3 regions of the Methylovorus sp. SPW-M1 genome follow, and region 2 is predicted to be linked to each of the others. Evidence: riboswitches for the same ligand, from Rfam matches in the RefSeq annotation. Region 2 holds a riboswitch; each other region holds the start of a gene.
What was found. A riboswitch is a leader RNA that binds a small molecule or an ion and turns the genes downstream of it on or off. The one in region 2 is predicted to bind cobalamin.
Positions count from the first base shown of each region.

Region 1 (10,023 bases), 910 kb from region 2:
ACGCGGCATGGCCAGTTTGATTTGCATGTCTACCGCGAAGCGGATAGCGGGATCGAGCATGTGGCCCTGGTGGCGGGCGAGGTGGCACGTCAGCAGCAAGTGTTAGTGCGCCTGCACTCGGAATGCCTGACTGGCGATGTGTTTGGCTCCAGCCGCTGCGATTGCGGCGAACAGCTGCAACGCTCGCAACAGCTTATCGCCGATGCCGGACTAGGCGTGGTGGTCTATCTGCGCGGGCAGGAAGGCCGTGGAATTGGCCTGGCGAACAAGATACGCGCTTACCATCTGCAGGATCAGGGGTTGGATACGGTAGAAGCCAATCTGGCCCTGGGCTTGCCGGTGGATAGCCGCCGCTATGATGCGGCGATTGCCATACTGCATGACCTGCAAGTGCGCTCGGTACAATTGCTGAGCAACAACCCGGACAAACTGCAATGCCTGGCAGAAAGCGGCTTTGCCCCCAGCCAGCAACCGTTGCGCATGGTCGCCGGACCCCATAACCAGCATTACCTCGACACCAAGCGCGTCAAGCTTAGACATTCGCTTTAAACGGTAGTGGGAAAGTTGTTATTTCAAGCCGCTCTTACCACATCATCAAATTTAAATAATTTCTGATAACACTTGGAGCAAGATACCTATGCCTGTTAAAAAAGCCGCGATTGCATTGAAATAACTTTGCTTCTGGTATGAAGCATTGTAGTAAATAGTACGGCGTTCACCTTCAGGACGATTTAAATCAGTCTGAACACCTAACAAATCTGTATCAGTTTTAAATTGTCTGTCAAAGGGCTTAACTGACTCATCATTTATTGCGATTACTTTTGCGAAACATGCGTATATCCAAAAGCCTGATGAAAAGATTAATATAATTAGCGAAAGCCAATGTAAGCAGAGAGCAATACAGGAATGCGTAGTAACCATAAATCCCCCCATTTAAAAAAACCGAAGACAAGAGTCTTTTGCATACATCAATACAATTTGACTTCTTAAGTTTCCAACTTACACCAAAAGTTAATCCAAGTGGGTAAATGCTTTGGCATTAATTTAAGAGCAAGTCTAGATGTTGCTCACGCGATAAAATCTCAATAACACCACTATTATCAGATGTTTTCCTTCGCTTCATTAATGGACTCGAGGCCAACTAGCAGCGTCTTTGCGCCAGTCCTGCACAAAGGTCATGAACTGATCAAACGGCAAGGCGGGCGAGAACAGATAGCCTTGGGCAAAGTCACAGCCTGCGCGCTTCAGCAGTTCCAGCTGGGCTTCGGTTTCCACGCCTTCGGCAATCACGCGCATGCCCAGTCTGTGCGCCATATCCACAATCACTTCGCATAGCACCATGTCGTCGTTGCCGGCACCCAGGTTCTGCACGAAGGAGCGGTCGATTTTGACAAAGTCGATATGAAACTTCTTGAGATAGGCCAGCGAGGAATAGCCGGTGCCGAAGTCATCAATTGAGGTGGCAATACCGGCATCACGGAATTGGGTCAGGGTGGCTTTCACCTGATCAGACGCATCCAGCAGCAGGCCTTCGGTGATTTCAATGGCCAGGCACTCCGCAGGCAGGCCTATCTGGTCGAGATAGGCTTGCCAGGTCTGCAACTCCTGGCTGCTCTGGAATTGCAGCGGCGACACATTGATGCTGACCTGGAAGATGGTCGCATCCACCACATTGCCATCAGGCGGCGTACGGCGCGAGGCCAGCGATTCCTGCACCAGCGTCACCGTATCGCGTGCTGACTGGCGGAACACCCAGTCGCCCATGCGATTGATCATGCCGGTCTCTTCCGCCACCGGAATAAACTCGAAGGGCGGCACCAGTCCGCGTGCAGGGTGCTGCCAGCGCACCAGCGCTTCGGCCTTGTGTATCTCGTTGGTCGCCAGATCGACAATCGGCTGGTAGTACATCACCAGCTCGTGCCGGTTGAGCGCATGCCGCAAATCATTGCTGACCTGCAACTTGTGTGCGGCCAGCTCCTGCATGGATGGCAAGAAAAACTGGTAACGGTTGCGGCCCAGACGTTTAGCCTCGTACATGGCCTGGTCGGCATATTTCATCAGCGTTTCCACATCCCGGCTGTGCTCGGGGAAAGACGCAATGCCTATGCTGGTGGTCACATACACCACGTGGTTTTCAATGGTGAATGGCAGCGATACCTGGCGCAGAATGCGCTCACACAGCCACTCCACCTGCTGCTGGTTTTGCACATTGGAAAGCACAATGGTGAATTCATCGCCACCCAGACGTGCCAGCAGTGTGCAATCGCGGGCGACGGCGGCGATACGCGCGCCGGTTTCCACCAGCAGCTTGTCACCGATGGAATGCCCCAGCTGATCGTTGATCTGCTTGAAGTTATCCAGATCCAGAAACATCAGCACCAGCGGCTGCTGGTGTTGCAGCGATTTATGGATTTCTTCCGCCAGCTGTTTGTGGAACATGGGACGATTGGGCAAGCCGGTCAGAAAATCGTAATTGGCCTGTTTCCAGATCAGTTTTTGCGAGGCTGCCGCTTGCCTTGCCACTTCACGCTTGAGCCGATAGCCGCGCAGCACAATGATGGTCGCCAGCAACAGCAGGCCTGCCAGCAGAAAAGGCAATAAACCGGTTTTGCTGCCGGGCTGCAGGCGCCAGTCATTCAGAATGTCGCTACGCTCTGGCTCCAGATGCTTCAGTGTTTTCTGCAGGATACTGGCCAGCTCTGGCCAGTCCTTGCGCACCGCCATGTTCACGCTGGCTTTGTAAGGCGTGGACCCAGCTTTGGCCAGATAGCGTATGCCCTGCACATTCGAGACATAATCCACCACCAGCGGATTGCCTATGTAGGCATCTACCTTGCCGGTTTCCAGCGCCACAAAGGCCTCTTCGGCGATATCCACCTTGAATAACTCGATACCCTGCTGATCCTTGGTCAACAAGCCAGCCAGGGGACCATTCTTGAATACTGCGACGCGCTTGTGCTGGAGGTCGGCAAAGGTGCGGATGGTGTCGTTTTTCTTGTGGATATAGATGGTGTAAGGCACCGAAATCACAGGCTCAGGCAGCGCCACAAAGCGGCTGCCATTAAGCGACTTGACGCTGGCGATACCGGATAGCATGTCGGCAGTTTCGGTCGCCGGATTTTCGGAGTATTCGCTGCGTTGAAAACGCACGCCCAGAAGCCGCTCGAAGCGCTTGAGGTAATCCACGGTGATGCCGCGAAACTCGTTGCCCTCCGACAGGAACTCGATCGGCATCCAGCCGTGATGCACACCTACCTTGATGACCGGATGCGCCTTCAGCCAGGCGAACTCCTGGGTTGTCAGCTCCAGTGTATCTGAGGTCAAAGGCTTGCTGGCAAAGGGCAAGCCGCCACTTTCCAGTTGCTCTGCACTGACCGCATAAACTGCGGCCGAAATGCATACCAGTGCCAGCAGGCTCTGTATCAGCATGCGCAGTGCAAAGCCTGCCGTGATGGCCTGTCCTGAATATTTGAATTTAGCTAGTCGCATCCCGCACTCAATAGTTCTTGTTTTGCCGTTAAGACCGCGAGTCAACTTTGGCTACATAACACGCTGGCGTGTGATGAATTTACGGTCCGCAGGATTAAATCTTGACCCTGAATAATTGTGTCTTGAATCACATTTGAAGGATGGGAGGATTGTATTGCCGATTCAAATAATAGCAATGACTTATCGCATATGGGGTGACCAGACTTGCAGCCTGAGGGCCGCATATCGAAGGTCTGGATAATTTGACTCCCCTTCGCTGCAAAACAGGCTTAATATGCATCTGGCAACCAGCAGTAAGCAACTGAATAATATAAAAATAAACCGGGCGCGCGCATGCATTGCATTCCTCATTTCCGCACACGCACAGAAGTTGCACCGCACCGGGCAAAACGATACGCAAGACTTGAAGCTGCTTTACAGATCAACACTTTCAGGAGGATTGAGATGAAAACAATTTTAAGCATTGATGGAGGTGGTATCCGCGGCTTGATCCCGGCACTGATACTGACCGATATCGAGGCCCATCTGGGCAAGCCGGTCTGGCAATTGTTTGACCTGATTGCGGGCACGTCGACCGGCGGCATTCTGGCGATAGGCTGCGCCAGAAAAGATGCCTCGGGCAAAGCCAGATATGCGGCGAAAGACCTGGTGAATATCTATGAAACCCGCGGCAAGGAGATCTTCTCGCGTTCGCTGTGGAAAGGCGTGTCCTCCATAGGCGGGATTGCCGATGAGCTTTACTCCGCCGATGGCATTGAGCAGGTGCTGCAGGAGTATTTTGAAGATGACGCGCTGCAGGACTGCCTGACCAACACCCTGATCACCAGCTATGACCTGCAAAACCGCGAGCCTATCTTTTTCAAGAGCTGGAAAGACGAACACAAACCGCTGCTGCTTAAGCACGTGGCGCGTGCCACATCAGCCGCGCCTACCTATTTTGAACCGACTCAGATCGAGGTGGCGGGCTCGCTGAAAACTCTGGTGGATGGTGGCGTATTTATCAATTCGCCCTCGGTATCGGCCTATGCCGAAGCCAAACGCATTTTCCCGGATGAAACCGAGTTTCTGCTGGTCTCGCTAGGCACTGGCGAGCTGATCAGGCCGATTACCTTTGATGAGGCGAAAGACTGGGGCAAGGCTGGCTGGGTGCTACCGCTGTTGAGTTGCATGTTTGATGGAGTGGCCGATGCCGCCAATTATCAGATGCAGATGATACTGGGCGACCATTACTACCGGCTGCAAACGGAATTGAGCATCGCCTCGGATGACATGGATAACGCCACCAAGGGCAATATTGAAAACCTGAAAGCGGAAGCTAAAAAACTGATCAAAGCCAACAAGGCCACGCTGGAGAAGATCTATCAGGCGCTGGCGCGCTAAGCGCTGCCATCGTCACCATGCAATATCCCGGCTAACTGCACAAGCGGGACAGAGAATCAAAATCAAAAGCCTGCCCGCTGATGCTCTTCTGAAATACATCCTGCTGCTGAATCCGCTGCGGGGTGTTGAAAGTCGCGCTATTCAGCTTGTCGATAAAGCCATCGTCCACCAGCATGGCACAAGCCAGGCTGCGGGAGTATTCCGACTTCAACACGGACAGCATCTGGGCATGCTCAAAATCAAACTCCACGATCTTTTGCAGCGATTTCGCATAGGTCGTTCTGACCGAAACCACCTGCGGCAAGCTGGAGGATTGCGCAATCAGCGGCTCAATATCATCGCGTATGCCATCCCGGTTTTTGTCTGGCCCCGAGAGTGGGCTGGTCTTGACCTCAGTATGCAACAAGGCAGCCGCCCAGCCGGGCAGTTTGTCGCAGGCCGATAGCGTCAACAGGAGTCCGGCAGCGCCAAATAGCGGCACCAGCCGGGCAAGCTTCGCGGATATAAACAGAAGGTTCATGCGCCCAATAATTAAGAGAGTTTCACGAGCTGAAAGGCCTCATGCAGCCAGATCAAGACTTATGCAGAAAGTATACAGCCCATGCAAAATCCGTCGATCCAGGGGTGACAGAATTGTCACCTTCTCCTGCCAAAGGCCCACTGCGCGCACCTCTTAACATTTCTTAATACTTATTCAAGCTTCCCCTTTATAATCTATGCACACTGCCAGGTGCCTGCCCTCTCGCTCGAGGGGAAAGGTGAAACGGGAAACAGGTGAAATGCCTGTGCTGCCCCCGCAACGGTAAGCGAGTATGGATGTGCCATCGACGCCACTGGGCCTTGTGCCTGGGAAGGCGGTGCATCAAGCCTCGCGAGCCCGGAGACCGGCCTGCCAGTCACGAAGGAACTACCGCGGGGCGCGGTGTTTGGGCAAGGCTGGTCAGCCATCTCATACTCTGGCTCTGTGGTTTTTCCATGATGAATCGGCATGCGGGGTCGCATGCGAACATTTAGGAAACGCCCATGAAACGTACTGCCATGGCGAGCCTGACCGGCTTGCTTTTTTCTTTGTCCGCTTACGCTGAAGATATTCAGCCGCTGGAAGAAGTCGAAGTATCCGCACAAAGCCTCAAACCCGAATCCCGCCTCAAACAGCCACTTTCCACCGGCAGCCGCCTCGGCCTGACGCCATTTGAAACGCCCGCCAGCATTGAGGCCGTGGATGCCGACACCATACGCCGCCGCGGCGATACCAGTATCCGTGAAGCCATATCACGCAGCACCGGTATCAGCGACATCAGCAATCTCGGCGTGGGCAATGCCTATTCAGCGCGCGGCTTTAGTGGCAATGATTCCATCGGTCAGGCAGAAGATGGCGTACGGCTCTTGACCGCCGCCAGCACGATCACGTTTCCCTCCGACACCTGGGGCTATGAACGCATCGAGGTGCTGCGCGGGCCAGCTTCGGTGTTGTTTGGCACCGGCACCGTAGGTGGCATCATCAACAGCATACGCAAGGCGCCGAGCCGGGATGCTTCATTTGAAGCACTGACCGGCTGGGGCAGCCGCGGCGAATACCGCGCTGGCGTGGGAGGCACCGGGGCCGTGGGCGAGATAGGCGCATTCCGCATTGATGCCTCCGCCACCGGCGGCAATGGCTATGTGGACCGTGGCGAGCATCAGAGCCGCAAGCTCATGAGCGGCCTGCAACTGGTGCCCAGCGATCATCTGCGCGTCGATTTCACCTTTGATCATAGCGAAGACTCCCCGACCACATACACCGGCATCCCTTTGCGCGATGGCCGCATCGACAGCAGCCTGCGCAAGCAGAATTACAACGTGCAAGACAGTGCCATGGATTTTGCCGATGACCGCCTGCGCGCCAAGGTGGAATGGGATATTTCAGATAGCCTGAAACTCACCAACATCAGCTACTGGTTTAACAGCCGCCGCCACTGGCGCAACCTGGAATACTATGCTCTCGATAGTGCCAGCAATACCGTAACGCGATCTGGCTATACCGAGATCAAACACCAGCTCAAGCAGCTGGGCAACCGCCTTGAACTGGCCAGCGTGGCCGATGCCTTCGGCCACAAGAACCGCTGGGTCATGGGCTGGGAAACCACGCGCGTGGATCTGCGTTATATCGACAACTTTTATGATGGCACGGATGGAAGTAACACCGTGCCGGCCAAGGGTTTTGCGCCGGGTTACTACTCCGATGCCGCGCTGGACCCGACCATCCCCGAATTCAAGGCACGCACCTTGCAAAACGCGCTGTTTGTGGAAGATGCGCTGGACCTGACCGAGCAGCTGAAGCTCACCGCAGGCTTGCGCCAGGACTGGATCAATGTCGATCATCAGAACTTGATCACCGGCGCTTCGTTCGACAAGGATTACTCGCCCTTTTCCTATCGCCTGGGCACGGTGTTCACCGCTACTCCTGGCCTGGCCGTGTATGGGCAATACAGCCAGGGCTCGGACCCGGTATCATCCATCGTCTCCTTACGTCCCGGCAGCAAAGCCTACAAGCTGACCACCGCCAAGCAGGCCGAAGTCGGCATCAAGCACATGCTGGATCAGGGCAAAGGCGAAGTGACGCTGGCGCTGTACCACATCGCCAAGGACGACATCCTGACACGCGACCCTGCCGATCAGCGGCTGACAGTGCAAGGCGGCAAGCAGTCTTCACGCGGTGTGGAGCTTTCCACCCTGCTGCTGCCAAGCGCACATTGGCGTGTAGACGCCAATGTGGCACTGCTGAAGGCGCGCTATGACGAATTGCTGGAAAGCGGTGCCTCACGCGCAGGCAATACGCCGACCAATGTACCGGAGAAAGTCGCCAACGCCTGGGTTTACTACCAGCTGGGTGACTGGTCCATGGGCGCGGGGGCCCGACTGACAGGGCAACGCTACGCCGACACGGCCAACACCTCGGTCATGCCCGGCTATACCGTGTATGACGCCAACATTGCCTGGCGTGCCAACCGCCACACCACCCTGCGCCTCAACGCCCGCAATCTGGGTGACAAGCTCTACGCCAGCACCTATTACGACACCAGCCAGTTCATCTTCGGCCCCTCACGTAGTCTGGAACTGACCGCCGAAGTCAGCTACTGATTGTCATCGGGGCGGCATGCCATCATGTCGCCCTGACCAAGACAGACCCAGCATGTCGATCGCAAACAGCTTGAAACACCCCTCTTTACATCACTCGTTATATTCAATTGGACATAACGAAAGACCTCCTATTAGAATGACGTCACTTTTAAAGGGGGATCCTATGAAGCTCAACAGAAACAAGCATGCACGGCTGACCGCCGCCATACTGGGAGGTATGGCGCTGACAGCGCAAGCCGCAGACATCAATACTTTCAACCTGGGGGAGGTCCTGGTCACCGCCCCGAACGACAGCGCTGTCAACGGCTCCAGCGACACCGTCACTCAAAGTCAGATGCGTCTGCTGAACCGCGAAACCGTGGGAACCGCCGTCAATACCCTGCCCGGCGTGGCTCTTTCCGAGGGCGGTCCACGCAACGAGCAAACCTTGCAGTTGCGTGGCTTTGACTTAAGACAAGTGCCTGTTTTCATTGATGGCGTTCCGGTCTATGTCTCGTATGACGGCTATGTGGACCTGGCGCGCTTCAATACCTTTGACCTTGCCAGCGTGCAGGTCGCCAAAGGCTTCAGCTCGGTGCTATATGGCCCCAATACCTTGGGCGGAGCCATCAATCTGGTCAGCCGCAAACCCTCCAGAGAGTTTGAAGGTGATGTTACGGTTGGGCTCAAGACCGACAAGGATTTCAAATACAACGGTTACCGCACCGACATCAATGCCGGGGGCAACTATGGCACCTGGTACTGGCAAGCCAGTGGCTCCATGCTGGACACCAACCGCTACCGCATGTCATCCGACTTCAAGCCCACCACCTATGAGGACGGCGGCGTGCGCGATAACTCCTACACGCAGGATGGCAAGATCAACCTCAAAATCGGCTTTACCCCGCGTGAGGGCGATGAATACAGCCTGAATTACATCAGCCAGCGCGGCTCAAAAGGCAATCCGGTATATGCCGGCTCAGACAGCACACAGTCCATCCGCTACTGGCGCTGGCCCGAGTGGGATAAAGACAGCCTTTACTTCATATCACGTACCGCTATCGGCCAATCGTCTTATCTGAAAGTGCGCGCGTTTTACGACAAATTCAGCAATGTGCTGAACAGCTACGACGATGCCCGTTACTCGTCCATGACGCGCAGTTATGCCTTCACCAGCATCTACAACGACCACAGCTATGGCGCCAGCACCGAATTCGGCACCACCATCAACCAGCAGAACACCCTGAAGTTTGCGCTACACATCAAACAGGACAAACACGAGGAACACAACAAGGGCAACCCGGTTCAGAATTTTGAAGACAGAACGACCTCGCTGGCGGTGGAAGACACGCACCAGATTACGGAAAAACTGGCCCTGGTGCTGGGGGTGAGCCGCGACCGTCGCGAAACACTCGAGGCCGAAGGCCTGAACAATGCCAACCAGCTTTACGATTTCAAGAAAGGCGACGCCGATTCCTGGAATCCGCAAGCAGGCCTGTTCTACAAGCCCAATGCAACGGATGAAGTCCACGCCACCATCGCACGCAAGAGCCGCTTCCCCACCATGAAGGATCGCTACTCTGGCCGCTTTGGCCGTGCCGTGCCCAATCCTGATCTCGACACGGAATTCTCCACCAACTACGAGCTGGGGGCTTCCGGCTTTGTGACATCGAAACTCAAACTAATGGCGAGCGTGTTCTATTACGACACCACCGACCTTATTCAGGCAGTCAACCTCCCGAATAGCGCCTGCTCTAGCGGCAGCCAGTGCTCTCAGTTCCGCAATGTGGGCAAAGTCCTTACCTCGGGAACGGAACTCGGTTTTGCCGTCTTCCCCACCGATGCTCTGGAAATCGGCGCCAATTACACCTATCTGGACCGGGATAACAAAAGCAGCGATGACAAGCTGACGGACATCCCGCGTGAGAAGTTGTTTGGCTATGGCAAATGGCAGGCCAATGACATGTGGTCGCTGGTAGCCAGCACTGAAGTTAACTCCTCGCGCTATAGCTCCACCACTGGCACCCGGGTTTCGGGCGGCTTTGGCATTGCCAA
Region 1 covers NZ_CM132626.1:924,777-934,799, reverse strand. Annotated here, with positions in the region: gene ribA (GTP cyclohydrolase II) at 1-549, shown strand, start outside; gene ACWWD9_RS04385 (hypothetical protein) at 601-921, opposite strand; gene ACWWD9_RS04380 (EAL domain-containing protein) at 1,123-3,489, opposite strand; gene ACWWD9_RS04375 (patatin-like phospholipase family protein) at 3,934-4,869, shown strand; gene ACWWD9_RS04370 (hypothetical protein) at 4,901-5,389, opposite strand; cobalamin riboswitch at 5,581-5,776, shown strand; gene ACWWD9_RS04365 (TonB-dependent receptor) at 5,893-7,989, shown strand; gene ACWWD9_RS04360 (TonB-dependent receptor plug domain-containing protein) at 8,153-10,023, shown strand, end outside.
Region 1: it holds a riboswitch for cobalamin, as region 2 does, so the genes downstream of both, ACWWD9_RS04365 (TonB-dependent receptor) here and ACWWD9_RS08665 (ribonucleoside-diphosphate reductase subunit alpha) in region 2, are expected to answer to the same signal.

Region 2 (10,023 bases):
CCGTGAACTGAAAGTCGCGCTGGAGGCGTTCTGGAAAAGCGCGCCCGGCGAAGAAGCCCGCCATGAAGCCGCGCTGGAGCAAACCGCGCGCCAGCTGCGCGAGACGCATTGGCAAAAGCAGATAGACGCCGGCCTGGCCTTTATCAGCGTCAATGATTTTTCATGCTACGACCATGTGCTGGACCACACCGTGCTGTTTGGCGCCACGCCGCCGCGCTTTGGCTTTGCCGGGCGGCCATTGCAGGCGCAGGACTACTTTGCCATGGCGCGCGGCAATGCCGAGCAACCCGCGCTGGAGATGACCAAGTGGTTTGATACCAACTACCACTACCTGGTGCCGGAGCTGAGCGCGGAGACCGAATTTTCCATCAACGCTCATGGGTTTCTGCTGCAGATAGACCAGGCACTGACCACCGGCGCCGAGCTCAAGCCGGTATTGCTGGGCCCGGTGTCTTGGCTGTATCTGGGCAAGAGCCGCGATGCCGGGTTTGACCGCCTGAGCCTGCTGCCAGCCTTGTGCGCGCAATATGCCGCTTTGCTGAGCGAGCTCAAGCTGCGCGGCATTGCCTGGGTGCAGATCGATGAACCCGTGCTGGCGCTGGACCTCGATGCGCGCTGGCTGGCGGCGTTTGCCGATGCCTATGCCCGCATCCGCGACCACAGGCCCAAGCTGCTGCTGACGACATATTTTGAAAGCGTGGCGCGCTATGTGGGTGCGGTAACGGCTTTGCCAGTGGATGGTCTGCATATCGACCTGGTGCGGGCGCCGGAACAGCTCGCCGCCTGGCTGGCGGCCTTGCCCAGTCACTGGGTGCTTTCCGCCGGGGTAGTGGATGGCCGCAATGTCTGGCGCAATGATCTCGACAAGACCTTGCAGCTGTTGCAGCCGGTCGCGCAGCAGCTGGGGGATCGCTTGTGGATCGCGCCATCGTGCTCGCTATTGCATGTGCCAGTCTCGCTGGTGCAGGAGTCGTCTATGGACGCAGAAATACGCTCCTGGCTGGCGTTTGCCGATGAAAAACTACGTGAGTTGCAGCTATTGCAGCAGGCGCTGAATCATGGGGTGGATAGTGTGGCTGCCGAGTTTCAGGCCGCACGCAAGGCCATCGCTTCTCGTGGCGCATCGCCACGTGTGCATAACGAGAGTGTGCAGCAGCGCTTGCAGCATCTGCCGCAGTTATCCGCCGAGCGCAGCAGCCCGTTTGCCGAGCGGCGCCTGGCGCAGCAAAAGCGCTTGCGGCTGCCTTTGCTGCCGACTACCACCATAGGCTCTTTTCCGCAGACCGCAGATATACGCGCCAGCCGGGCGGCGTTTCGCCGGGGCGATCTGAGTGCGGAGGATTACACGCTGGCCATGCAGCAGAACATCCGCCATGCCATTGAGCAGCAGCTGGCGCTGGATCTGGATGTGCTGGTGCACGGCGAAGCCGAGCGCAACGACATGGTGGAATATTTCGGCGAGCAGCTGGCAGGTTATGTCTTCAGCCAATACGGCTGGGTGCAGAGTTACGGCTCGCGCTGCGTCAAGCCGCCGATTATCTATGGCGATGTGCACCGCCCGCTGGCGATGACCGTGGCGGAGGCCCGCTATGCGCAGTCGCTCACCAGCAAGCCGGTCAAGGGCATGCTTACAGGCCCGGTGACCATGCTGCAATGGTCGTTTGTGCGCGATGACCAGCCGCGCGAAACCACCGCCTTGCAACTGGCGCTGGCGATACGCGATGAAGTGGCCGATCTGCAACAGGCCGGCATTGCCATTATCCAGATTGACGAGCCGGCCTTCCGCGAAGGGCTGCCTTTGCAGCAGGCCAAGTGGGAGCAGTATCTGGCATGCGCGGTGCGGGCATTCAAGCTATCGGCCAGCGTGGCGGAAGACAGTACGCAGATACACACCCACATGTGCTATTCGGAGTTCAACGACATTCTGCCGTCGATTGCCGCGATGGATGCCGACGTGATTACCATTGAGACGTCGCGCTCGGCGATGGAGCTGCTGGATGGCTTTGGCGAGTTTGATTACCCCAACGACATCGGCCCCGGCGTGTATGACATCCACTCGCCGCGGGTGCCGAGTGTGGATGCCATGACCGCCTTGCTGAAGCGTGCGATTGAGGTGATCCCGGTAGAGCGCTTGTGGGTGAATCCGGATTGCGGCCTTAAAACCCGCGGCTGGCCGGAAACCATTGCCGCCCTGCAACACATGGTCGCCGCGGCACGTCAGCTCCGCCACGAGAAGCTCAATCACAAGGCGGCGTGATCTCGGGATTATCGCTCGTGTAACCCTTGCCAGCGGCCCACGTATCAATGCATGCGTGGGCCGTTGGCATTTTTAATGCCCGGCTTGGTCAGGCGCTAATCACCAGCAGGCTACCCAGCATCATGACGATGGCGGCGATCAGCTTGCGCAGAATGTCTTTTTCCTTGAACACCTGATAGCCCACCAGCACCTGCAACACCATGCTCATCTGAAACAGCGCCAGCGTGTACGCCACCAGCATGTGCGACAGCAGCACCAGCGTGCAGTACTGCATGATGAAAATCATGACGCCTATGCTGGCAATCGTGGGCAAATGCGACAGCGAGGTTTTGGTGCTTTCTTTAACACTGGCGGGTATAAACAGCAGATTCGCCAGCATCACCAGCGGCAAGCCCAGCAGCGACCAGAACACCAGCGTGGCCAGCGGCCCGCCATCCGTCACCGCGTTTTTCAGGAACAGCGTGCCGATGGAAAACAGCAATATGGACAGAAAACGCGCCTGCACGCCGCGCTCCTTCAGCAACAGCAGCATGCGGTTGGCCTCGCGCTGACCGTTGGCAGGCATCAGAAAGAAACTGCCCACCACAATGATGGCCACGCCTGCAAAGCCCTGCAGGGTAGGCACCTCGCCCAGAAACACAATGGCGAGCAGCATGGAAATCACCACCTTGTAAGCATTCAGCGGCCCAAACACCGACAGATCGGTTTTGGCGAGCGACATCACCATGAACATCCAGCCACCCACATCCAGCACGGCTGCCAGCAAGACATTCACCCAGAACGCCTGCGGCAGAGCGACGGCATGCACCACAGGCACCAACGGCAGCGCCAGCACGCTCAGCACCACATAGCTGGTCGCCACCATGAAGAAGGGGTGCAGCGGATGCTGCGACAGTTTTTTCTGATAGACATTGGCGAGGATGGAAAACACCAGCCTGCCAAATACGAACGCGATTTCCACGAACAACAACTTTCTTTTTTTGGGGGATGAAATGCCGGGGAGGGCAACAACCGACATTATGCGGGCGGATGTCATGCGATTGAAATATTTGTCGCCCGGGCCTGCGCCATCAGGCGTTTTAGCTTGCGGCGATAGCTTGATTCCGCACAGAGTACATAGGGCGTTATGCCCATATTTTGTATTTCCCTGTTGACGATACCACTCCCTATTGTGTTACATTGCCAGCACTACGGTCCTCAAGGTTTGATTCAAACCGCGAGTTAAAAGGGAATCCGGTGCGTGTGTCTGCAGAATATTTCTCGCCGATATGCAACGCCGGGGCTGCCCCCGCAACTGTAACCAGCCATCGGGCTGACGTCATGTCAGTCTGGTAGCGCAAGGCATCTGAAGCCACTGAACCTGCCGGGGTTCGGGAAGGCGCCAAGCGTAAGGCCGGGAGCCAGGAGACCTGCCGTGGATTTTTTCAACGCGTTTGAGGCGGGGTGTCCTCGGCAGATGGAAGGTTTGCGCCTTCTCCCTTGCTGGTCCTGGTGGTGGATGTACAGCGGCAATGCAATGTCATTGCGCCTGCGTACGTCGGTTGCCGACTCCCGCTCCTGATAGGAGCCAAGTAGATGGATGATATCAATACCGCGCAGCCGGTTTTAAATGCTGCACTCCCCAGTTTGCAAGTCATACGCCGTGATGGCGCGGCCGTGCCGTTTGCCGCCGACAAGATTTCCATTGCGCTGACCAAGGCATTTTTGGCGGTGGCGGGCGAGCACTCGACTATTTCCAGCCATATGCGCACCGAGGTGCAGGCGCTGACCGATACCGTGGTGGCTGCCCTGGTGCGCCGCAAGCCAGCCGGTGGCTCCATCCACATTGAAGACATACAGGATCAGGTAGAGCTGGCGCTGATGCGCTCCGGCGAGCATGACGTGGCACGCGCCTATGTGCTGTACCGCGAGAAGCGCGCCGCCGAGCGCGCCGCCCAGCAAGCGCCTGCGCCCACACTGCATGTGCTGCAGGATGGCAAGCGCGTGCCGCTGGATCAGCAGTTGCTGCTCAGCATGGTGACCGAGGCCTGCGTGAATCTGGGTGATGCCGTGCAGCCCACCGTGATTGTGGAGCAGGCCATGCGTGACCTGTACGACGGCATGCCGTTTGACGAAGTGCGCCGCGCGCTGATTCTCTCCGCACGCAGCCTGATCGAGCGCGAGCCTGCCTATAACTACGTCACCGCCCGTTTGCAGCTGGACCTGGTGCGTGCCGAGGTGCTGGGCGAAGCCGTGAGCCATACCGCCATGGCGCAGCGCTATGCCGAATATTTTCCGCAATACATCAAGACCGGCATTGCCGCCGAATTGCTGGATGAACGCCTGGCGCAGTTTGATCTCAGCCGTCTTGCCAGCGTACTGGTGGCCGACCGCGATCTGCAGTTTGGCTACCTGGGTTTGCAGACGCTGTATGACCGCTACTTTTTGCATATTGAAGAGCGCCGCATTGAGCTGCCGCAGGTGTTTTTCATGCGCGTGGCCATGGGCCTGGCGATCAACGAGATTGACCGCGAAAGCCGCGCCATCGAGTTTTACCATGTGCTGTCCAGCTTTGATTTCATGAGCTCCACCCCAACCTTGTTTAACAGCGGCACGCGCCATTCGCAGCTGTCGTCGTGCTACCTCACCACCGTGAGCGATGATCTGGATGGCATTTACCAGGCGATCAAGGAAAACGCGCTGCTGCAAAAATTTGCCGGTGGCCTGGGCAACGACTGGACGCCAGTGCGGGCGCTGGGCTCGCGCATCAAGGGCACCAATGGCAAAAGCCAGGGCGTGATTCCTTTCCTGAAAGTCGTCAACGATACCGCCGTGGCGGTGAATCAGGGCGGCAAGCGCAAGGGCGCGGTGTGTGGCTATCTGGAAAGCTGGCATCTGGACCTGGAGGAGTTTCTGGACCTGCGCAAGAACACCGGCGACGACCGCCGCCGCACGCACGACATGAACACCGCCAACTGGATTCCTGACCTCTTTATGCAGCGCGTGCAGGCCAATGCGGACTGGACGCTGTTCTCACCATCCGATGTGCCGGATCTGCATGATCTGTATGGCAAGGCTTTCGAGACGGCCTATACCAACTACGAGCGCCGCGCCGACCATGGCGAGATCAAGCTCTTCAAGCGCGTGCCCGCCGTGCAGCTGTGGCGCAAGATGCTCTCCATGCTGTTTGAAACCGGGCATCCCTGGATCACCTTCAAAGACCCGTGCAATATCCGCTCGCCGCAGCAGCACGTGGGGGTGGTGCATAGCTCCAACCTCTGCACCGAGATCACGCTGAACACCTCCGAAACGGAAATCGCCGTGTGCAACCTGGGCTCGGTGAACCTGATGGCGCACCTGAAGCCCGAAGGCGACAGCTACGTGCTGGACCAGGCCAAGCTGGCTGCGACTATCCGCGTGGCGATGCGCATGCTGGATAACGTGGTCGACATCAACTTCTACGCCGTGGGCAAGGCGCGCAATTCCAATTACCGTCACCGCCCGGTGGGCCTGGGCATCATGGGCTTTCAGGATGCCTTGCATGCCATGCGCGTGCCGTATGCCTCATCCGCCGCGGTGGAGTTTGCCGACCGCGCCATGGAAGCCGTGTGCTACAACGCCTACCTCGCCTCCAGCTATCTGGCGGAAGAGCGCGGCGCGTATTCCTCCTTCCGTGGCAGCCTGTGGGATCAAGGCATATTGCCGCTGGATACGCTCAATCTGCTGTCAGAAGCGCGTGGCGGCCAGGTGGAAGTGGACCGCTCAAGCACCCTGGATTGGGATAGCCTGCGCCAGCGCATACAGCGCGTGGGCATGCGCAACTCCAACTGCGTGGCGATTGCGCCCACGGCGACCATCTCCAATATCGTCGGCGTTTCCGCCAGCATAGAGCCGGAATACCAGAACCTGTATGTGAAATCCAACCTCTCCGGTGAATTCACCGTGGTGAACGAGCAACTGGTGCAAGACCTGAAAGCGCGTGGCCTGTGGGATGAGGTGATGATTGCCGACATCAAGTATTACGATGGCTCGTTGGCCGCCATCGAGCGCGTGCCGGCGGACCTCAAGCAGCTGTATGCCACGGCCTTTGAGGTGGACCCCGTGTGGCTGGTCGAGGCCGCTGCCCGCCGCCAGAAGTGGATAGACCAGGCGCAATCGCTCAACCTCTACTTCGCCGCGCCCTCCGGCAAAAAGCTCAATGACGTCTATCTGCTGGCCTGGCTGCGTGGCCTTAAAACCACGTATTACCTGCGCTCGCTGGGTGCGACCTCGGCCGAGAAATCGACCGGGCAGGGCGGGGAGCTCAATGCGGTGTCGTCCGGCTTGCCCGTAGCGGCGGCTAGCCCCAGCGCCGAGCCTGAGCCCAAGCAATGCCTGATCGACGACCCGGACTGCGAAGCCTGCCAATAACCCTCTGATCGTCTGCGATCCACCTACGCTGGCTGCACATGATGTGCCTTGCCCTAAAGGTGGGTCGCAGCTTCACCGCTGAATTTTAAGGAAACACCATGCTGAATTTTGAAGAAGATATCCTGATTGCCCCTGCTGCCGCGAAAACCGCTACCCCAAGTGCAGCACCCGCCATGCCATCTGCCGCCGCCATCGCTAATGCCCACACCGCCGCCAACCAGCCCAGCGCCACGGGCCGCGTGCAAGCGGTAGACAAGCGCGTGATCAACGGCCAAACCGACGTTAACCAGCTCGTGCCATTCAAATACCACTGGGCGTGGGACAAATACCTGGCAGGCTGTGCCAACCACTGGATGCCGCAAGAAATCTCCATGAGCCGCGACATTGCCCAGTGGAAAGACAGCAGCGCGCTCACCGAAGACGAACGCCTGATCGTGAAGCGCAACCTCGGCTTTTTCACCACCGCCGATTCATTGGCCGCCAACAACATCGTGCTCGGCACCTATCGCCACATCACCGCGCCCGAGTGCCGCCAATACCTGCTGCGCCAGGCCTTTGAAGAAGCCATCCACACCCACGCCTACCAATACATCGTCGAAAGCCTGGGCCTGGACGAAAGCGAAATCTTCAACGCCTATCAAGAAGTCTCCAGCATCCGCGATAAAGACGACTTCCTCATCCCCTTCATCAACACCCTGACCGACCCCGAATTCAAAACCGGCACCACACAAGCCGACCAGCAGCTGCTGCGCTCGCTCATCGTCTTCGCTTGCATTATGGAAGGCCTGTTTTTCTACGTTGGCTTTGTGCAGATACTCGCCCTCGGCCGCCAGAACAAAATGCAAGGCGCCGCCGAGCAATACCAATACATCCTGCGCGATGAATCCATGCACTGCAATTTCGGCATCGACCTCATCAACACCCTCAAGCTCGAAAACCCGCACCTGTGGACCCCCGAATTCCGCGAAGAAATCAAACGCCTGATGCAACAAGCCGTGGAGCTGGAATACCGCTACGCCGAAGACACCATGCCCCGCGGCGTGCTCGGCCTCAACGCCGCCATGTTCAAGGAATACCTCCGCTTTATCGCCAACCGCCGCATGCAGCAAATCGGCATCGACGCCCTATACCCCGGCGCCAGCAATCCCTTCCCCTGGATGAGCGAAATGATGGATTTGAAGAAAGAGAAAAACTTCTTTGAGACCAGAGTGACGGAGTATCAGACGGGTGGGGCGTTGAGTTGGGATTAGGGCGTACTAGTGATAATGGAGTTATAAATTTACTTTTCCTGGATATGGAATTCCCAGAAACATACATTTGACTATCCTAAAGAGGTCAGGATAGGGCAGTCGGTTCACTCATCACGATTCACTAGACTTTCGAGTACGGACTCGTAGTAACTGGGAAATTGCTGAAGAGTTAGCCTGATTTGATCTGTTTGGGCGTTAAGGGCCGGGGCAAAGTGAGGTTCAGTAAAGCCGTTGTTCCTTACAACTGCGGCTAGGGTCTGAGCAACTACACGATCTGCAAAACCAAGTTCGTAAGCTGATATTGATAACTGGTCAGGCAGGCCGTACTTCAAAGATTTTTGGAAAAGCAATAGTGGCCCGGCCCTTAAATCCTTTACAAAATTTTCTCCAAAAAGGAATTGTGAAACCGCGGCCACAATCAAAGAGCATTGGAATCCAAGAATGCTTTCACAGAATTCCACAATATCGATTCCAGTTAGTCTTCTACGGTTATCTCCCCAAGCTCTTGTGCCTTCGACATTCATTGCCTGAGAAATAATCTCCGAGTACGTCTGCCCCAATAGCCAACTTGAGGCTAGCTGAATCGGCAACTGATCCGGTTCAACACTGTGAAAGAATTTGTCGTCAGATTGTTGAGCCAATAAAGGCCAGATTTTATGAAGCCAAGCTGCACTGGTGTTTAGAGCAAAGAGCTCGTCACGATTTTCATTAACCCAACTTTCAACAGTTTTTGCCCCATTAACACCAAGCAGTGTTCTCGAATAAAATGCTTGCGCTTCTGGAACTGGCGCCTCTCGCTGAATATGCTCTGTGACAGTGGCAAATAGTGTAATAACTGCAGGCTTAAGATCTTCGGGCGCCAAGTAGTATGCAAGCGTCGACATCGCCAACTGCTCCGAAGACGACTTGAACTCTTCAAAAAGAGTATTGCCACGGTTCGCCATTAGGTAACTCTCTAGAGCAAACATGAGCTGCCGCCGGTAGCGTAGCTCTGCGACTAATCCCTGAGCCCTGAATTGATATTGTGGATTAATTGCGACGATCTGCTCGGCCCAGCCTAGCCACTGTGCTTCATCTGACAGAATCAAATTGCAAAGATCCCGTGGGGTGAGGGGGAGAGTCGCCCCATCTGTGCTTTGTAGCGGGGCTAAAATATCTAGTAGCGAGCTGGTCGTGTCTTCAGATCTACTTGGCGACAACAACTCAACCGACGAATTAAACTTCCAACGCTCTGTTCTATTGTTTTTCTGATCGTAGATGCCCGGATCAGAAAAGATCACCAGCCCTTCAGTATGCATACCGGACCGGCCAGCACGCCCAATTAAATTCTGGAAGTCACGTACCTTTATTCGCTCGGTTCCCTGCTGGACTCCCGTGACGACTAAATAGCGAATTGGTAAATTTACACCTTGAGCAAGCGTCGAAGTGCAAATTACGAAATTGATGAGACCTTGCTGCATCCCATATTCAATTGACAGACGTATGCCATGAGGGGTTGTGCCGTGATGCACAAATATTCCGAGTAAGGCCGCCTTGGCCAAATCAGAATCGTTGCCAAAATGCGTTGCGATGAGATTGCTCATGCGCCCAATCTCATCGTCGTTCGACGATAGAGCAGGAGACGGAAGATTAAAGTCCCTTTGATATATTTCTACTGCCCTCACAGCCAGAGAACTGGCGGTAGCCTTCCGTCCGCAAAATATTGCTACAGCACCTTGCGACACCAATCGAATGCCTACATACAGTGCAACATCCCCGGAGCTGTCCTTGGACGGAAATCGCCTCGTTTTTCGCTCACGCTTGAATTTGGTTAGCTCTTGAGCCTCGATCACGCGAGGTACAAAATAGTCAGGCTGGGTATATGTTTCTGACTCAAAAAACATTAGCTGTCCCATACGCTCCATCCAGCTGGCATAAGCAACTGATCTCGTCGTAGGCAGTAACCCGCTGCCATTGACTACCTTACAGCTATCACCTATTAGCCATGTACCGATAGCAGCAGCATTCTGGATAACAGCTGATATCAGAATTGTCTGAGCATTTTCTGGAAGGAGTGTTTTGATTTCAGTGAGCAGAAGCTCATATGTGATCCCTCTGCCACCAGAGTCGAATTGGTGGCCTTCGTTA
Region 2 covers NZ_CM132626.1:1,838,462-1,848,484, reverse strand. Annotated here, with positions in the region: gene metE (5-methyltetrahydropteroyltriglutamate--homocysteine S-methyltransferase) at 1-2,257, shown strand, start outside; gene ACWWD9_RS08670 (EamA family transporter) at 2,346-3,218, opposite strand; cobalamin riboswitch at 3,432-3,688, shown strand; gene ACWWD9_RS08665 (ribonucleoside-diphosphate reductase subunit alpha) at 3,833-6,646, shown strand; gene ACWWD9_RS08660 (ribonucleotide-diphosphate reductase subunit beta) at 6,745-7,896, shown strand; gene ACWWD9_RS08655 (DEAD/DEAH box helicase) at 8,001-10,023, opposite strand, start outside.

Region 3 (10,023 bases), 1.0 Mb from region 2:
CAACGATATTCGCTATAACAACTCTCTTACACGTGAACAGTTCAATGCTGATCCGCGCCAAAGCGGCGGCAGCAGACCCTACACCCATCAAGCACTGGACTCCGATACTTGGCGTATCGGCATTGATTACCAACTTACAGAGAATTGGAAATTCACCGCAAACCATATACAGGAAGACAAACTCTCTGACTTCTTTAGCTTCTCAGGCAATTATGACTATCGCTCGAATGACATGGCAATCACTTACCAAACTCCCTTATTCAGCATAGTGAGTGGGTTACAACAATTTCAAGGCAACAGAATTACAAAATCTACCTTTGGAAACAATTCAACTGACAAAGACAACTTAGCTGCGTTTTTACAGACTGAATGGCGAATCAATGACTGGACTTTTTCAGCAGGCGCCCGCCGTGAACAAGTAAAATACGAATATAAAGAACCGGGAACCAAGCTGGAGGACAGCCAGCTTTTGAACGCTTGGGATGTCGGTTTGAATTACAAAATAAGCCCACAAGCGAGCATTTTTTCAAATTACAACAGTGCCTTCCAGGCACCTGGTGTTGACCGTTTTTTCATTGGTGGCACTTTTAATGGCTTTATCAATCCAGCAAAAGCAAAAACCCTGAACATTGGATTCAATCATGTTGTATCTCAAAATCGTCTCAAACTAACAGTATTCAAATCGTGGTTACATGATGAAATTTACTATTTCAATACTGGGGATTTCAATACAAGCTTCAATACGAATATTGATAAATCCCACAAATACGGCGTGGAATTGCAAGACCAATACAAAATCACTGAAAACGCCACTACCTCGATTATTTACACATATACCCGAGCCGTCATTGACCGGGAAAATGAGGGCGATGGAGCATTTAATGGCAATGATTTACCTGGCGTTGCCAAGCACAGCATTGTCGGAAATATCGGATATCGCTTTTGGGACAATGCTTATGTAAACCTTAGCCAGGTATGGAGAGCTCCTTCCTACGCTCTCAATGACTTCAGAAATAATTTTATACATAAGCAAACTAGTTACCAATCAACCAATCTTGCCGCGTCTTATGCATTTTCAAAATTTCAGGTATTTACTTCTATCAATAATATTTTTGAACATAAAAATGCGATACAAGTAGGCGATGATAGTCCGACCATCGGTAGCATTTACCCTGTTGACTTTTCAAGGACCTGGCGCATCGGCATGAAAATAGACCTCTAGCCTAATACACTATAAAGCCGCAATCTCACAAAGGGATAGCGGCTTTTTTACGTTTGGAAAATTTATTTAAACGGTTACAATCCAAGACACTAAGCAAGCACAACGGAGTTTTGACGAAATGCCGCAGCACAACAAGCAGTCTTTCTGGGTGGGCGCTATCCTGATTCTCTTGATCATCGCCACTCGCACCCAGCATTTCGGCAATGATGTTTACCTGCCGGACGCCACGCTGGCGGTGCTGTTCATGGGCGGCTTGCTGATTACGAACACCAGCTGGCTGGGGCTGGCGCTGATTGCGGCATTTGGCATGGATGGGTATGCCATGGGCTGGCAAGGCGTGTCGGATTACTGCATGTCGCCTGGTTACTGGGGCCTGATTCCCACCTATGGCTTGGTATGGGGCGCGGGACGGTTACTGGCGGATAGTGACAAGCCATTTTCCATCTTGCCATTTGCCTTGTTTGCCTGGGGCTCTACCAGCATTGCTTTTGTGGTATCCAATGCCTTCTGGTTTGCGTTTTCAGACAAAGTGGATAGCCTGACCATTACCGAATTTAGCGTCCGCGTAGCCAAGTATTACATGCCCTATGTAGGCTACGCGTTGATGTATGTGGCGATTGGTTGGCTGGCAGCCCGTTTATTCAAATTGCGTATCGCCGCTCCCAGCCGCATATCGCTTTAATCTTTGTCGGGTAGCGTGGTAGCCCACGTCAGCCGCATCAACATTCTCAGCCCGGCAATCTGCTGGGCTGCATGCAAGCTTGCAAAAATTGTATCTCCAGGCGCCTAACATTCGTTCCTCGCTTTTCCTCAACCACATTTCCCCGCCTGTTTATTTTCGGCGACATCGCATATAATCCACGCAGTTGTTCAGGTGCCGAAGTCGCTATTCTGCGATGAGGTGAAACTGGGAAACAGGTGCGTTTTCACAAACAAACCCTGTGCTGCCCCCGCAACGGTAATTACGTGTGGTTGATCCTACACGCCACTGTGGCATAGCCATGGGAAGGCGGATTAACAAAACGTATGAGCCCGGAGACCGGCCTGATGATTCAAGGGATTGCTGCGGGGTTGCAGCGTCACCAGACTCTCTTCAGCTGTTCTCCACTCTGTCTTGATTACCACGCCACAGGCGCAAGCGTTGCCGGGAACAGCATAAGGAAAATTCCATGCTTCACCGTTCTGCACTCGCCATCGCGCTTGCGCCTTTGTTTGCGCATTCATTCAATTCACTGGCGGCCGATACCACGCTGTCAGACATCGTCGTCACCGCCGCCCGCACCGAACAAAAAGTCAGCGATGCGCTGGGCGATATTTCCGTCATTACCCAGGATCAGATTCAGAAAGCCGGTCAGACGACGCTGGTGCAACTGCTCGCCATGCAACCCGGCGTGCAGATCGTACAGAATGGCGGCACTGGCAAATCTGCTGATATCTTTATCCGTGGTGCCAACGCCACACATACGCTAGTGTTGATAGACGGCCTGCGCGTCAGCTCCGCCACCACTGGCACCACAGCGCTTGAAAATATTCCGCTCGACCAGATTGAGCGCGTGGAAATCCTGCGCGGCCCCGCGAGCAGTTTATATGGCGCTGATGCAATTGGCGGCGTTATCCAGATTTTTACCAAGAGCGGCAAAGGCAAACCGCGCCTGAATGCGAGCGTGGGCCTGGGCACCTATGGCAGCAGCAGCGCCTCGGCAGGCGTCGCCGGGCGTGTAGAAAACACCAGTTTCAGCGTGCAGGCGGGAACCAGTTCCACCAATGGCGTCTCTGCCATTGCCAATAAAACATTAAGAAATTACAACCCGGATGACGATGGCTATAACAACAGAAATGTGTCATTGAAGCTGGCTCAGCATTTCACCGAGAACCATGAGCTCGGCATCCAGGGCTGGCTGAATGAGGGCACCAACCATTACGATGGTGGCAATACTAGTCCAGCAGCAAACCCAACAAACCGCTTTGATTATTATGGCAACCGCCGCCAGACTCTGATCTCGGTTTACAGCAAAAATCAGTTCACAGAAAACTGGATGAGCAATTTCAGCGTCGGCCAGAGTGAGGACAATCTGGAGTCATTCAGCCCCAACACGGCCAATACCCTGAAAGTCCGCTCACTGATCAAGACCACGCAAACCCAATACAGCTGGCAAAACGACATCACGACAGATTTGGGCTTGTTTACGCTGGGCTCTGAGCGGCGCGAACAGAAGGTTGATGGAACGACCAAATTTGCCAAGGATGAACGCAACATTCAATCCTATCTGCTGGGCTGGCAATACAAGCTCGGGAGCCACCAGTTCCAGGCCAACAGTCGCCTCGACCAGAACTCGCAGTTTGGCGACAAAACCACCGGCAGCCTTGGGTATGCTTACCAGATTAATCCGCAATGGCGCGCCCATGCGCTATACGGGACGGCATTTAATGCACCAACCTTTAATCAGCTTTATAGCCCCTTGCAAGGTAGATACATAGGTAATCCCAACCTCAAACCGGAAGAAGCCGAAAATGGCGAGATTGGCCTGCAATTTAGCCAGGGTGGCCAGCGTATCAGCGCCATCTATTACAAAAATAAGGTGGATAACCTGATCATCACGCCATCGGTGGGCACAACTACTCCACCCATCAACGTCAATAAAGCCGATCTCAAAGGCCTGACGCTGAGCTACAACGGCAGCTGGGATCGCACTCAGGTATACGGCAACGCCGACTTTTTGCGGGCAGAAGATGCCGACACAGGAAACTGGCTGCCGCGTCGCGCCCGTGAGCATGGCGCGCTGGGCTTAACCCAAACGTGGGGCGACTGGCAATTTGGCAGTGAAATCGAAAGCTCCGGCCATCGTTTTGATGACACGGCCAACGCTCTCCGCCTGAGCGGTTACACCCAGGTGAATGTGTTTACCAATTACCGCATCAACCAGGACTGGTCAGTGAATGCGCGCGTCAACAATCTGTTTGATCGCGAGTATGAGTTGGCACAGAACTACGGAACCTTTGGTACTAATCTGTTTGTCACCCTGCGTTATTCGCCTGCGCTTTAAGGCGAGCAAAGAGCAGCGGCAAAACGATAGGCCATGCAAGAGGCAATGTTAAGGGAACATTTCATTTAAAATATTGAAATGTTCCGTTTCTTAAATACTTTAACCAGAAGGCAATCTCTCATGCTTAACCTCACCAAACAGCAACAGCTTATCGTCGGCTTACTGCTCGCAGCACTCATGATCATGACGCGTGGCAACCACTTTGCCAGCGTCAACCATCTGCCCAGCGCATCCTGGGCCGTCTTTTTCATGCTGGGTGTTTATCTGCGCCCAATGTGGGTGTTTCCCGTCTTCATGGGCCTCGCAGCCGGTCTGGACTTTGCCTCAGTCAGCGCCAGTGGCGGCAGCGATTTCTGCACCAGCCCGGCCTATGGCTTCCTGGTACCGGCTTACGGTACCCTGTGGCTGGGCGGTCGCTGGTTTGCCAAGCACTACAGCTTTGCCATCAAATCCCTGTTCACATTGAGCGGCGCTGTACTGGTCAGTAGCTTTATCTGCCACCTGTTCTCCAGCGGCGGCTTCTACTTCTTCTCCGGTCGCTACGCCGATCCATCACTGATGGAATTCCTGCCACGCCTGACCAAGTACTATCCATCCTCCCTGCAAACCCTGGCGTTTTACATCGCCACCGCCGCCATCATTCATATCGTGATCAAGCTGGTGCGCGCTGATGCCAAGCAAGCCGCATGAGTGAGCAAGACCAGGGGCTGAACCAGCGCCATGCCGATCGCATGGCACGCAAAAAAGCAGTGGTCGATGCCAAGATTGAGGCCGCCCGGGTAGAGCGCGGCCTGTTGCTGGTGAATACCGGCAATGGCAAAGGCAAATCCACCGCAGCGTTTGGCCTGCTGGCGCGTGCGCTGGGGCATGGTCAGCGTGCGGTGGTGGTGCAGTTTGTCAAAGGCCGCTCTGACACCGGCGAAGAGGCCTTTTACCGCAACCAGCCAAATGTTACCTGGCATGTCATGGGCGAAGGCTTTACCTGGGAAACGCAAAATCGCGATCGCGATATTGCCGCTGCCAAACAAGGCTGGGCCCAGGCGCAGCAGGCCATGCAAGATAGCAGTGTCGGCGTGGTGATTCTGGACGAGCTCAATATCGTGCTCAAATACCATTACCTGGAGCTGGCCGATGTGCTGGCGGACATTGCCGCGCGCCCTGCTATGCAGCACGTGGTCGTCACCGGCCGGGCGGCACCGCCGGAGCTGATAGAGCAGGCCGACACCGTCACCGAAATGAATATGGTGAAGCATGCCTTTAAAAATGGCGTGCAAGCCATGCCGGGGGTGGAGTGGTAGCGGCGGCCTGCCCGGCCCTGCTGGTTTCCGCCCCGGCATCCAATCAGGGTAAAACACTGGTCACCGCGGCCCTGGCCCGCGCCTGGCGCGATAGTGGCTTGCGGGTACGCGGCTTCAAATGCGGCCCAGACTTTCTTGACCCCATGATCCTGGCGACCGCCACCGGTCATCCCGTTTACAACCTCGACCTGGCCATGAATGGCGAGGCCGATATCCAGGCCAGGCTGCATCAGGCCGCGCTCGACGCCGATGTGATCATCATTGAAGGCGTGATGGGGCTTTACGATGGTGCGCCATCCAGCGCTGATATCGCCGAACGCTTTCGTATCCCTGTCGCCCTGACGGTAGATGCTGCTGGCATGGCGCAGACTTTTGGCGCACTGGCAGCCGGGCTTTATCGCTATCGCCCGGCGCTGATTCCGGCAGGTGTCATCGGCAACCGCACCGGTAGCAGCCACCATGCGGATTTATTGCGTCAGAGCCTGCCAGCCGATATTCCATGGCTGGGCGCCTTGCCAAAATCCGACAACTTTTCATTGCCAGAACGCCACCTCGGTCTGCACCGTGCCGACGAGATTGACGATCTGGAACAACGCATCAGCGCTGCAGCCCAGGCCCTGCTGGCCTCGCAGCCCGATGGCATCTTGCCGCTGCCCCCGGCTACCGACTTCGCTGCACTAGCCCACACCCCAGCCGATAGCTTCCGTCCGCTGGCGGGCAAAACCATCGCCATCGCCCGCGACGCGGCTTTCTGTTTTATTTACCCGGCCAATCTGGATTGCCTGCGCGAGTTGGGCGCCAGCCTCGAATTTTTCTCACCGCTATATGATCAGGCGCTGCCTGCCGCCGATGCCCTGTGGTTTCCCGGCGGCTACCCGGAGATCCATGCAGCGACGCTTGGCGCCAATGCCGCCATGCGCGAGGCATTGCAACTAGCCTGGCAAGCGGGCATGCCCATGCTGGCCGAGTGTGGCGGCATGATGGCACTCAGTGAGGCGATTGATAGCACACCGATGTTTGGCCTGCTGCCTGGCAGCACCAGCATGCAGCCGCGCTTTCAGGGGCTGGGCGTGCAGTTTGCCGACTTTGCCGATGGACGCCTCAACGCCCATACATTTCATTACTCCCGCATGGAAACCACCTTGCCGCCTATGCACAGCGCCATCACCCAGCGCGGAAAACCCGGCGAAGCCATCTACCGCCATGGCAGCCTCACCGCGAGCTATCTGCATTTTTACTTCCCCTCCAACCCGCAAGCGGCCGCCGCCCTCTTCACCGCATGATGGCCCGGCTGCCTGCTTATACCCTTGGCGGCCTGCTACTTGCCGCATTCACCCTTTCCAGCCCGCCTGCTTCCGCTGCCACGCTGTTCGGCATCGTCTCCGATCGCACCGCCCCGGCAGTGGCCAATGCGGCGCACGTGATACTCGCCAATAACGGCAAGGATAAAATCCTGCTGCGCACGCAATCGCAAGTACTGGCGGCGGACGACAAAACGCTGGATCGCTGGCTGAAAAATGCCGATGCCGTGATGGCCATCGCCGTATATGGCGAAGCCGCGCAACGGCTGCAAGTCCGGCTGGATCGCGCGGGCAGTGGCGATATCCGCAACTTCATCGCACTCAATGGCGAAAGCGGGCTTTCCATGCGCAGCCGCTTTGCTGGTGAGCCGGTCAGCCGCTTCAAGGATGCGGCAGCGCTGACTCTCACCCAGAACAATCTCGCCCCGGAGATTGCCAGCGCCGCGCGCAACCATCCGGCAGCCGCGCAATGGCTGGCCCTGCATGATCTGTGGCAAGCCGGTGGCAGTGAAAACCAGGCCGCCTTCATCCGCTACTGGCTGCACCCGCGTGGCACAGCGCCGTTACCCAAGCCGCAGCCTGCCATGGTTTACCGCATGCAGGGCAAGGAAATTGCGCCAACGGCCCTGCGTCTGAATGCCGCACCGGTACTGGTGGTGCTCGACCTCAATACCAGCGACCCGCAACCCGCCGATGCCATCTGCCAGGACAGCGCACGCCGCAAACTGCAATGCCTGGTGCTGATGGCGCGCTGGGGCGAAAGCTCGCGCGATGCCATCGCCCAGCTGAAAACCCTGGTAGCCCCAGCCAAGCCCGCCGGGCTGGTAGTGTTGCAGGATTTTGTGGTCGGCGCCGCCGAAGGGCGTGAGGCCGTCACCAGCCTGCTGTCGCAGCTCGATGTCCCGGTCTACAAGGCCATACGCCTCACCGACCGCACCGCCTCGGCCTGGCAGCTTTCGGAGGATGGCCTGCCGATCAACTCGGTGCAATACCGCGTGGCCATGCCGGAGATTCAGGGCAGCTCGCAACCTATCGTGGTCGCGGCCGCTGGCCCCGCCACGCTGGACAAACAAACCGGCGTGGAACTCAAGCTGCCGCAGATGCTGCCTGCCGAAATCGGCTCGCTGGTGACGCGGGCTATACGCTGGCAAGCCCTGCGCGACAAACCGAATGCCGACAAGAAAGTCGCGCTGATTTACTACAACCACCCGCCAGGTCGCCAGAATATCGGGGCCGATAATCTTGATGTGCCCGCCAGCCTGTTCGACATGCTGCACGCGCTGCAACAGGCGGGCTATACCACCGGCGAACTGCCAGCCTCGCCCGAGGCGCTGCTCGATATCATGCAGCAACGCGGCGTTAACCTGCCGGAAGACAACGGCGCCTTGGCCGAGATGCAGCAGCACGTCACCAATATGGATGCGGCAAGTTACCAGCGCTGGTTTGCCACCCTGCCCGCCGCCGTGCGTGGCGAGATGACGGAAGGCCCGCTCGGAAGATTGCACGCAGATATCGTCGCCGCGCAACAAGCCGGAGAAATCGCCATTGGCCGCACGCGCCTCGATAAAGCCATGCATGAGCTGCGCCACCTGCTGGAAGGCGCGGACCACCCCAAGCGCAATGAAGCCTTGCGCCAGCTTGCCGCCCTGCAAACCGGCTACGAGCAATGCCTGGATCAACACACCGATTGCAACAAGCTCACTCAGGATAAATCCCGCCTCGCCGCGCTGGGTATTGAAGGCCTGCGCGGCTGGGGCCAGCCACCGGGCAAGGTCATGGTGCATAACGGCAACATGCTGATTCCCGGCATCCGCTTCGGCAATATTTTCATCGGCCCGCAACCGCCACGCGGCTGGGAGGTAGACGAAGAATTGCTGCATGCCAACACCACCATTCCGCCGCCGCATCAGTACCTGGGTTTTTACCACTGGCTGCAAGCCGATTTCGGCGCTGATGCGCTGGTACACATCGGCCGCCATTCCACCTATGAATTCCTGCCCGGCAAGGCCGTGGGCCTCTCGGCTAATGACTACTCGCGCCTGATCGCGGGCGATCTTCCCGGCATTTATCCGTATATTGTCGATGGCGTGGGCGAAGGCACGCAATCCAAGCGGCGCGGGCTGGCGGTGATGATAGACCACCTGACGCCACCGCTCACCGCCACGCCGCTGTATGACCGCTTGCTGGAACTGCGGCAGGTAGTGGAAACCTACGAATCCTCCAGCTCGGACACCATGAAACTGGAAGCCGCCCGTGAAATGCGGCGGCTGGTAGAAGCCCTGCAACTGCGCTCGGAGCTGGAAGCCAGCATGGCCGATGTGCTGCAGGTGCGCGGCATCGGCTTTGAACAGACGGACGATGATTTGCTGGCACATGAAGTCGGCCATTACCTGACCAAGCTGCAGGAGAAGTTCATGCCGCACGGCCTGCATATCTTCGGCCGCCCCTGGTCGGAGGCGTCCTTGCAACTGATGCTGGACTCCATGGGCCGCGGGCAGGAGCACAAGGTAAGTGAGGCCACGCGCGATGCACTTGCCGCCTCGCCGGGGCTGGAGATGCATGCCTTTTTGCATGCCTTGGATGGCGGGTTTATTGCGCCGGGCAAGGGCAACGACCCGCTGCGCTCGCCAGAATCATTGCCCACGGGCCGCAATTTTCATGCGCTGGATGGCGATGTCTTGCCCACGCGCCTGGGCTTTCAGATGGGCGCCGCCATGGCGGACAAGGTCAAACAGCGCGACAGCATCCAGGATAGTGAAGGCGTGATTCTCTGGGCCTCCGATGCGGTGCGCGATGAAGGCGTGATCGTGAGCTTTATCTTGCGACTGATGGGCACCGAGCCAGAGTGGAATGCGCGCGGCATTGTGCAAAAAATGCAGCTCACCCCCGGCGTGGCGCGGCACGATGTCATCGTCACCACCTCGGGGCTGTTTCGTGACCTTTACCCCAACCTGATGCAGTGGATAGACACCGCAGGCCGCATGGCGCTCGCGGCCTCGGCCACGCGCATACGCCAGCAGCACCCGGAGCTCAATGATGCGCTGGACGCCGCGCTGAATCCGCTGGGCGAAGCCCGGCAAGAAGCCGATGAATCGCTGGAGACCAATGGCGTGGCGCTGCACTGGCTGCGCCGCACGCAGGCACTGGCAACGCAGGGC
Region 3 covers NZ_CM132626.1:2,852,502-2,862,524, forward strand. Annotated here, with positions in the region: gene ACWWD9_RS13585 (TonB-dependent receptor) at 1-1,222, shown strand, start outside; gene ACWWD9_RS13590 (hypothetical protein) at 1,341-1,904, shown strand; cobalamin riboswitch at 2,078-2,284, shown strand; gene ACWWD9_RS13595 (TonB-dependent receptor domain-containing protein) at 2,392-4,266, shown strand; gene ACWWD9_RS13600 (hypothetical protein) at 4,387-4,956, shown strand; gene cobO (cob(I)yrinic acid a,c-diamide adenosyltransferase) at 4,953-5,564, shown strand; gene ACWWD9_RS13610 (cobyrinate a,c-diamide synthase) at 5,558-6,847, shown strand; gene ACWWD9_RS13615 (cobaltochelatase subunit CobN) at 6,844-10,023, shown strand, end outside.
Region 3: it holds a riboswitch for cobalamin, as region 2 does, so the genes downstream of both, ACWWD9_RS13595 (TonB-dependent receptor domain-containing protein) here and ACWWD9_RS08665 (ribonucleoside-diphosphate reductase subunit alpha) in region 2, are expected to answer to the same signal.